3 regions of the Bradyrhizobium sp. 154 genome follow, and region 1 is predicted to be linked to each of the others. Evidence: predicted binding sites of a transcription regulator. Region 1 holds the regulator's gene; each other region holds the start of a gene.

Region 1 (3,161 bases):
GCGTAAACGTTCGGGCGTCAGTCACGCGCCCGGCGAGCCTTAAGGGATTCTGACGGCACGGGTTTTTCAAGGCTTAAGCATTCGCTGTGAGGCCCCAGGATGGCGGCGCGCAACGAGGGAAAGGGTGCAATGACGGTTTTGACCTGGTCCGACGATCGCGTCGAGCAGCTGAAAAAGCTCTGGGAGGCCGGACTTTCGGCCAGCCAGATCGCGGCCGAGCTCGGCAATGTGACCCGCAATGCCGTGATCGGCAAAGTGCACAGGCTCGGCCTGTCGGGCCGCGCCAAGAGCCCTTCATCGGCAGCGCCGCGGCCGCGCAAGGCGCGGCCCGCGCAGCATATGATGCGGGTGACCCGGCCGATCTCGCGCGGCAACACCGCGCTGGCGCAGGCCTTCGAGGTCGAGGTGGAGGCCGAACCGGTCACCTACGACAACGTGGTGCCGATGAGTCAGCGGCTGTCGCTGCTGGAATTGAACGAGGCGACGTGCCACTGGCCGGTCGGCGATCCCTCCAGCCCGGACTTCTTCTTCTGTGGCGGCAAGGCGCTGTCAGGCCTGCCCTACTGCGCCCAGCACTCGCGCGTCGCCTATCAGCCGGCAGCGGATCGCCGGCGGGCGGCACCGAAGCCGAGCACGCGGTGATTATTTCCTGAGATCGAACCGGCAGCCGTCACGCGGTGACGGCGCAACAAACCCGACGTCGTCCCGGACAAGCGAAGCGCCGGACCGGGACCGATAGCCACCGCAAGCCGTGGTTACGGGGACTCGGAGTTACCTTTTCGCGCAACAACCACGTCCTGTGGCTATGCGTCCGGATCGGCGCTTCGCTCCGGACAACGCTGCGCGTTGCCGGGAGCTACGCTTGTCCGGGACGACGACCGAGCTTGGTGACGCAGTTGGGCCTACGTCTGCTCCGCCTTTGCAAACCGATCATCCAGCGCATAACCCGCGCCGCGGACGGTGCGGATCGGGTCCTGCTCGCGGCCGAGATTGAGCAGCTTGCGCAGGCGGCCGATATGGACGTCGACGGTGCGCTCGTCGATGTAGATGTCGCGGCCCCAGACGCTGTCGAGCAGCTGCTCGCGCGAGAACACGCGGCCGGGATGCTCCAGGAAGAACTCCAGCAGGCGATATTCGGTCGGGCCGAGATCGATCGGCCGGCCCGAGCGCGCGACGCGGCGCTTGTCGCGATCGAGCTCGATGTCGCCATAGGCGAGCACGGTGGCGAGCCGCTCGGGGCTTGCGCGCCGCAGAAGGCCCTTCACGCGCGCGAGCAGCTCCGGCACCGAGAACGGCTTGACGATGTAGTCATCGGCGCCGGTCGCAAGACCCCGCACCCGCTCGCTTTCCTCGCCGCGCGCGGTCAGCATGATGATCGGGAGCTGCTTGGTCTCGGGACGGGTGCGCAGCCGCCGACACAACTCGATGCCGGACAGTCCCGGCAGCATCCAGTCGAGCACGATCAGATCGGGGATGTGTTCCTTGAGGCGGGTGTCGGCGTCGTCGCCGCGCATTACCGTCTCCACGTCATAGCCGTCGCCTTCGAGGTTGTAACGGAGAAGCTCGGTGAGAGCTTCCTCGTCCTCAACCACCATAATGCGTGCGCCCATGTTGTCGTCGCTCCCTAGGTATTCGGTACCGTCGTGGCGAAGGTCGTCATGTCGCCCTTCGGCCGCTTGTCGGTGATCGCCTGCCCCTCGATCATGTAGAACACGGTCTCGGCGATGTTGGTGGCGTGATCACCGATGCGCTCGATGTTCTTGGCGCAAAACATCAGATGGATGCAGAACGAGATGTTGCGCGGATCCTCCATCATATAGGTGAGGAGCTCGCGGAACAGAGAGGTGCAGATGGCGTCCACTTCCTCGTCGCCCTTCCACACCGCCATCGCCGCCGGCAAATCGTGCGCGGCATAGGCATCCAGCACCGACTTGACCTGCTGCTGCACGAGGTCGGTCATGTGCTCCAGGCCGCGGAACAGTTTCAGCGGATGGAAGTCCGTCTCCAGCGCCGCAACGCGCTTGCCCATGTTCTTGGCGAGGTCGCCGATGCGCTCGAGATCGGTGGCAACGCGCATGGCGCCGACGATCTCGCGTAAATCCACCGCCATCGGCTGGCGGCGGGCGATGGTGAGCACGGCGCGCTCCTCGATGCGCTTCTGAAGCGCGTCGAGCTCGGCATCGGTGGTGACGACGCGCTGGCCGAGCGCGACGTCGCGGCGGATCAGCGCGTCGACGGAATCGACGATCATGCGCTCGGCGATGCCGCCCATCTCGGCGACGAGGCGAGTGAGCTCCTGGAGGTCGGTATCGAAGGCCTTTGCGGTATGTTCAGTACCCATGTCCCGTCTCCTCAGCCGAACCGGCCGGTGATGTAATCCTGCGTACGCCGGTCGCTCGGCGACGTGAAGATCTTGCTGGTGTCGTCGAACTCGATCAGCTCGCCGAGATACATGAAGGCGGTTTTATCAGAGACGCGCGCCGCCTGCTGCATGTTGTGGGTGACGATCGCGATCGTGTAGTTCTCGGACAATTCCTGGATCAGCTCCTCGACCTTGGCGGTCGAGATCGGGTCGAGCGCCGAGCAGGGCTCATCGAACAAGATCACTTCGGGCCGCACCGCGACCGTGCGGGCGATGCAGAGGCGCTGCTGCTGGCCGCCGGAGAGCGACAAGCCGGACGCGTTGAGCTTATCCTTGACCTCGTTCCACAGCGCGCCGCCGCGCAGCGCCTTCTCGACGCGGTCGTCCATCTCGGACTTCGAGATCTTCTCGTAGAGGCGGATGCCGAAGGCGATGTTCTCGTAGATCGTCATCGGGAACGGCGTCGGTTTCTGGAACACCATGCCGACCCGGGCGCGCAGCAGGTTGAGGTCCAGCTTGGGATCGAGGATATTGGTCTGGTCGAGCAACAGCTGGCCGGTGGCGCGCTGGCCCGGATAGAGATCGTACATCCGGTTGAAGATGCGCAGCAGGGTCGACTTGCCGCAGCCCGACGGGCCGATGAAGGCCGTGACGCGGTTGGTGCCGAGGGCCAGATTGATGTTCTTCAGCGCGTGGTGCTCACCGTAGTAGAAATTGAGGTTGCGCGCGGTGACCTTGGCAGGCGCCTCGGGTAGCGGCTGTGAGCCGGGATGAACGGTCGGCGCACTTACGGAAACAG
Region 2 (3,161 bases), on a different contig from region 1:
GGCCTGCCGCCGATCGCCTCACTTCACGGCGGTCTTTTCGAACTGCCGCAGCATCGTGTTGCCGCGTTCGACCGCGGCATCGAGCGCCTGCTTGGCGGTCTTCTTGCCGGCGAGCGCCTGCTCGATCTCTTCCGACCAGACGTCACGGAGCTGCACCATGTTGCCAAGGCGCAGGCCGCGGGAATTCTCGGTCGGCTCCTTATTGGTCAGCTCGAGCAGCGGGGTCTCGAGATAGGGCTGGTCCTTGTAGAAGCCTTCCGCCTTGGCCTTCTCATAGGCCGCCTTGGTGATCGGCAGATAGCCGGAGGCCTTGTGGATGTAGACTTGGCGGTCGGTGTCGGACAGGAAGCCCAGGAATTTCGCGACGCCCTTGTACTCGTCGGCCGACTTGCCGCCCATCACCCAGAGCGAGGCGCCGCCGATGATCGAGTTCTGCGGTGCGCCCTTGACGTCGGGATAATAGGGCATCGGCACGGCGGTGAAGGCGAACTTGGCTTGCGCCTTGACGTTGCCGAAGAACGCCGAGGAGGTCAGATAGAGCGGGCATTCACCTGACGTGAAGCGGCCTTCGCCGGTGTTGGTGCGGCCGGCATAATCGTAGGTCTTGTCCTTCTGGAGCTCGACCAGCTTCTCGAGGTGCTTGACCTGAAGCGGGCCGTTGAATTCGAGCACGGTGTCGAAGCCGTCGAGGCCGTTGGCCTTGGTCGACAGCGGCACGTTGTGCCAGGCGGAGAGCTGTTCGAGATTGACCCAGGTGACCCAGGAATTGGAGAAGCCGCAGGTGGGGTGGCCGTTGTCGTGCAGCTTCTTGGCGACATCGAACACTTCAGGCCAGGTCTTCGGGATTGCGACGTTCGCCTTCTTCAGCTCGTCGAGGTTGACCCACATCACCGTCGACGACGAGTTGAACGGGAAGGACAGCATCTCGCCCTTCGAGGTCGAGTAATAGCCGGTGATCGCGGGCAGGTAGGCCTTCGGATCGAACTTCTCGCCGGTCTCGGCCATCAGCTTGTAGACCGGCTTCACCGCGCCGGTCGCCGCCATCATGGTGGCGGTGCCGACCTCGAACACCTGCATGATGTGCGGCGCATTGCCGGCGCGGAAGGCCGCGATGCCGGCGTTCATCGTGTCGGGGTAGTTGCCCTTGTAGGTCGGGATTACCTTGTAGTCGCTCTGCGACGCGTTGAAGTCGGTGGCGAGCTTGACGATGACGTCGTTGTTGGCGCCGGTCATCGCGTGCCACCACTGGATGTCGGTCACGGCCAGGGCCGGCGAGGCCATCATGCCGACCGTGACTGCGACAGCCGCAGCCGCACCAAAATGTCGAAGAGCCATCAAGAAAACCTCCCTTGCCCGTCAATAAAGAAGCGCTTGCGCTAGCAGTGCCACATGACGTTCACATGACTGTGTAAGCGGCCGAAACGAAAGCGGCAAGCGCTGGAAAAGGGAAGCCGGAAAATAGGCGAAGGCGTGCGGGAGACCGCGCCGTGCGTTCGCGCTGCACACGCGTGCTCGCGCCGCAGTGCGGCATTGGATGACGTGAGTTGTCCATCAGGCGGCGATCTCGAACACCTCTCCCGCTTGCGGGAGAGGTCGCGCCGAAGGCGCGGGTGACTGCTCTCTCCGCTTGGGGATTGTCCCGTTCTGGAGACGCCCTCTCCCCAACCCTCCCCCGCAAGCGGGGAGGGAGCGCACCGCCGTTGCGGCAACGCTGAAGTCTATTTCACGAGGCCTCAGCGCTTACGCTCGGGGCCGCAGACCACGCCCTTTTCGACCATCGCGTCGATGTCCGCCCGGGAGTAGCCGAACTCGCCCAGCACCTCAGCCGCGTGCTGGCTGAATTTCGGCGGCAGGCGGCGCAGGCTCGGCTTGCTGCGGTCGAGCCGGATCGGCGAGGCGACGCCCTTGTACCAATCCTTCTCGATGATATCGCCGCGCGCGATCGTGTGCGGATTCGTGAGTGCCTGGTCGATCTTCTGCACCGGGCCAGCGGGCAGGCCCGCCGCGAGCAGGCGGTTGCAGAGCGGCTCGGCCTCGTGCTGGCTGAACACCGCGGCGAGTTCGGCGCGCAGCGCCTCGCGATTGGCGATGCGGTCCTTGTTGCGGGCAAAGCGCGGATCGGTGCCGAGCTCGGGCTTGCCGATCTCCTTGGCGAGCTTGCGGAACGTGCCGTCGTTGCCGACGCCGATGAAGATGTTGTCGGTTTTCGTCGGGAAGATCGCGTAAGGCACGAGGTTGGGATGCTCGTTGCCAGTGAGCGCGGGTGGCTTGCCATGCATGAAATAATTGGCGGTGTGCGGATGCATGATGGCAAGGCCGGTCTCGTACAGCGTCGTCTCCAGGAACTGGCCCCTGCCGGAGCGCTGGCGCTCCGACAGCGCCATCAGGATGCCGATCGCCGCGTACAGGCCAGTGGTGATGTCGACCAGCGGCACGCCGATCCGCATCGGGCCGCTCTCCGGCGAGCCGGTCGCCGCGATCATGCCGGTCATGGCCTGGATGATGGCGTCATAGCCGGGATTGCCGCCGCGCGGGCCGTCGGCGCCGAAGCCGCAGATCCGACAGTGCACGAGGCGCGGGAATTTTGCGCGCAGCACCTCGTTGCCGATGCCCCATTTCTCCAGCGTGCCTGGCTTGAAGTTCTCGATCAGGACGTCGGCCGTCTCCAGCATCTTCAGCAGCACGGCGCGGCCGCCTTCGGAGGCGAGGTCGAGGCCGATCGAGCGCTTGTTGCGGTTGATGCCGACGAAATAGGCCGCATCCTCCTCATGGAAGGGAGGGCCCCATTCGCGCACCTCGTCGCCCGCGGGCGGCTCGACCTTGATCACGTCGGCGCCGTGGTCGGCGAGGATCTGGGTGCAGTAGGGACCGCCGAGCACGCGCGTGAGATCGATGACGCGCAATCCGCTCATGGCACCTGTGGCGGCTTCAGAACTCATGCCTTCGCTTCCCCTGTGTCGATGCTTGATCACAGGCCTAGCGAGGTTCGTGCATCCCAGCAATGGCTTCGCGCGTAGGGCCGCATGCGCCGCCGCGGCGCAATCCCAGAATGGCAAACCAATGGGAAGCGGCCAGCCCGAGGGGGATCTCGGGCCAGCCAATCCGCAATTGCGGTCAGACGACCGTCAGACGAACGTCGACATTGCCGCGCGTGGCGTTGG
Region 3 (3,161 bases), on a different contig from region 1:
CCGTAAGACTACGGTGACCATCAGGCGATAAGATTCCCTCTCACAAGCAATGGTGTGCGGCGTTCGACATGACAACAATGACGGCTTCTCATCCGGTTTCACGTTGGTCCAGTGCCCTCTGGTCGGGTGCTCTCGGCATCTGTGCGATCGTCGCCGTCATCCGCCCCGCCGAGGCTGATCCCCGCGCCGTTGTCGAATTGTTTACCTCGCAGGGTTGCTCGTCCTGTCCGCCCGCCGACAAGATCATCGGCGATCTGTCCAAAGATCCCTCGGTCATCGCGTTGAGCATGCCGATCGACTATTGGGACTATCTCGGCTGGAAGGACACGCTGGCGGATTCACGCTTCTCTGCACGGCAGCGTGCCTACTCGCGCGTGCGCGGCGACCGTGAGGTCTACACGCCGCAGGTCGTCGTCAATGGCTCGACCCATGTCATCGGCAGCGATCGGACCGGCATCGAGAATGCAATCGGTAAGACCGACAAGGGCACGGGAGTGATGAGCGTGCCGGTGACGATGTCGCTTGCGGGCAAGCAGATCAACGTCTCGGTGGCCGGGAGCAACGAGCCCACGGTCTCGCATGGCGAGGTCTGGATCTGCTCGATCGCCAAGTCGGTGCCCATCACGATCACCCGCGGCGAAAATCGCGGACAGCAGGTCACCTATCACAACGTCGTACGCAACCTGCTGAAGGTCGGCGACTGGACCGGCCGTCCGGAAAGCTGGACGGTGCCGATCGAGAATCTCACGCGCGATGGCGTCGACGGCGCGGTGGTCTATGTCCAGGATGGCAGCCGAGAGAAGCCGGGCCCGATGCTGGGCGCGGCGTACACGTCGCTGCACTGATTTCTTGGCGTCGTACTCTGCTTTCAATCCTCATGGTGAGGAGCGCGCCCTTGCGCGCGTCTCGAACCATGAAAGGCCCCCCGCTGATGCAATGGGCCTCCATCCTTCGAGACGCCGCGCAAGAGCGCGGCCTTCAGGATGAGGAGAGACAGCTTTTGTGCGGATCATAGAGTGCGAATCAGAGACAAGTTCGCAGGACCAGGAACATCCCGATCCAAACAAAAAAGGACCAACTTGCGTTGGCCCTCCTTGCCGTGCGTACAGACCCGATCCTGTCGACCCCGGGGGGCTGGGGGCTGAGGAATCCGGAACCGAAGGACCGGGTCAACGCACGTAAGTCTTTTCGCAATGCAGGGCGGCAGTCGCTAGGCGGAAAAGCGGCGATACTATGATTCCTGCTAACGATGCCGTGACGGTTTGCCGCGACAGAGTTCCACCGCTGCGTGTGTTCGGATCCGCAACCGATTCCATTGGTTGAGCAAGGGAGCCCCTTGCGGCGCGGTACGGTTGGCGCGATCATGCAATTGTCATGAGCGCAGTTCCCGGGACGGTCTTCGGGGATGCGGGGTCATGTCGCGCGATCAGGAGGCGCTTCCCATGAGTCTGATGTCGGAGGATGCCGCTCCGAGCGAGCAGCGCGCGGCGACGCGCCCCGCCGCTGCGACGCCGCTGCCGAACCGGGTGACGTTCAACCGCCTCGAACTGCACCGGATTCTCAATCTCTATGGCCGCATGGTCGCCGACGGCGAGTGGCGCGACTACGCCATCGACTTCCTGAAGGACCGCGCCGTGTTCTCGGTCTATCGCCGCGCCTCGGAAGTGCCGATCTATCGCATCGAGAAGGACCCGCGGCTCGCGCGCAAGCAGGGCATGTACAGCGTGATCTCGGCGACCGGCCTGATCCTGCGCCGCGGTCACGAGCTCGAGCGCGTGCTGCTGGTGATCGATCGCAAGCTGGCGGTGGTGTAGGCGGCGTCGGGTGGGCGCAACGCGCCTACTTCCCCGGCACCGTGCTTGCACCCTCGCCGAGGGCGCGCTGCATCATCACCGTATCGAGCCAGCGGCCGAATTTCAGCCCGACATTGGGATGCGTGCCGATCATCTTGAAGCCGCTCTTGGCGTGAACGCCGATCGAGCCGGCATTGGCGGAATCGCCGATCACCGCGATCATCTGCCGAAAGCCGCGCGCCTCGCATTCGGTGATCAGCCGCTCCAGCAGCAGAGAGCCGACACCGCGGCGGTGGAACGAGGGATCGAGATAGATCGAATTCTCCACCGTGAAGCGGTAGGCCGGCCGCGGCCGGTAGGCACCGGCATAGGCATAGCCGGCGACGCGACGATCAAGGATCGCCACGAAATAGGGATAGCCGCCGTCGATCAGTGCGCGATAGCGGCGCGTCATCTCGGCAACATCGGGCGGCTCCAACTCGAACGTCGCGGTGCCCTCGCGGACGGCCTGCTGGTAAATGGCGGTGATGGCGGGAAGATCGGCCTCGAGCGCGGGCCTGATTTCGGGTGCGGACATGGCGGCAAGATTAGAGCCTTCCCGCGGCCGCTGGAAGAGGGCAGGGCTGCTTCCCAGCCGTCATTGCAGGCGCAGCAGCCTCGATCTTCTCCGCTGTCATGCCCCGCCTAGTGCGCAATTGCGCACGGGGGCGGGGCATCCAGTACGCCGCGGCTCCTCGGCTTATCACGAACGTCTCTGGATACTGGATCGCCCGCCGGAGCCCGTCATCGGGCCCGCCAAAGGCGAGACCCGGTGGCGGGCGACGACACCGGGTATGTGACGACATCTGCCCCAAACAAAAACCCCGGCCTTTCGGCCGGGGCTGATGTCGTTCTCTCAGCCTATCGCTTAATCGCGCTGGCCGAGGAGCTGCAACAGCAGCGTGAACAGGTTGATGAAGTTCAGGTACAGCGATAGCGCGCCGGTGATGGCCGCACGCTCTGCGATGTCACCGCCGGCCGAGGCGTAGCCGTAGATGTAGTCGTTCTTCAGCCGCTGGGTATCCCAGGCGGTGAGGCCCGCAAACACCAGCACGCCGACCACCGACACGATGAACTGCAGCATCGAGCTCGCCAGGAACAGGTTGACCAGGCTCGCGATGACGATGCCGATCAGGCCCATGAACAGGAACGAGCCCATGCCAGTCAGGTCACGCTTGGTGGTGTAGCCGTAGAGGCTCAGCGCACCGAAGGTGGCTGCGGTGATGAAGAACACCCGCACGATCGAGGTGTGCGTGAACACCAGGAAGATCGACGACAGCGAGATGCCCATCAGCGCCGAGAAAACCCAGAACAGGATCTGGGCAGTCG

Evidence for each region. Region 1 encodes PhoB, which activates phosphate uptake and scavenging genes when phosphate is short. Its sites were predicted from a motif close to TGTCATNNANCTGTCAT; they were not measured.
Region 2: the regulator PhoB is predicted to act here: its motif matches at 1,390-1,406, upstream of ugpB (sn-glycerol-3-phosphate ABC transporter substrate-binding protein UgpB).
Region 3: the regulator PhoB is predicted to act here: its motif matches at 1,360-1,376, upstream of IVA92_RS18415 (DUF2794 domain-containing protein).

What each region holds. Positions count from the first base shown of each region.
Region 1 is NZ_JADPKG010000030.1:262,695-265,855, reverse strand. Features, by position in the region: gene IVA92_RS06810 (GcrA family cell cycle regulator) at 130-642, shown strand; gene phoB (phosphate regulon transcriptional regulator PhoB) at 903-1,610, opposite strand; gene phoU (phosphate signaling complex protein PhoU) at 1,625-2,341, opposite strand; gene pstB (phosphate ABC transporter ATP-binding protein PstB) at 2,353-3,161, opposite strand, start outside.
Region 2 is NZ_JADPKG010000053.1:80,069-83,229, reverse strand. Features, by position in the region: gene ugpB (sn-glycerol-3-phosphate ABC transporter substrate-binding protein UgpB) at 19-1,335, opposite strand; gene IVA92_RS14175 (CaiB/BaiF CoA-transferase family protein) at 1,734-2,939, opposite strand; gene IVA92_RS14170 (organic hydroperoxide resistance protein) at 3,115-3,161, opposite strand, start outside.
Region 3 is NZ_JADPKG010000076.1:44,987-48,147, reverse strand. Features, by position in the region: gene IVA92_RS18420 (DUF1223 domain-containing protein) at 69-845, shown strand; gene IVA92_RS18415 (DUF2794 domain-containing protein) at 1,443-1,814, shown strand; gene IVA92_RS18410 (GNAT family N-acetyltransferase) at 1,840-2,370, opposite strand; gene IVA92_RS18405 (Bax inhibitor-1/YccA family protein) at 2,701-3,161, opposite strand, start outside.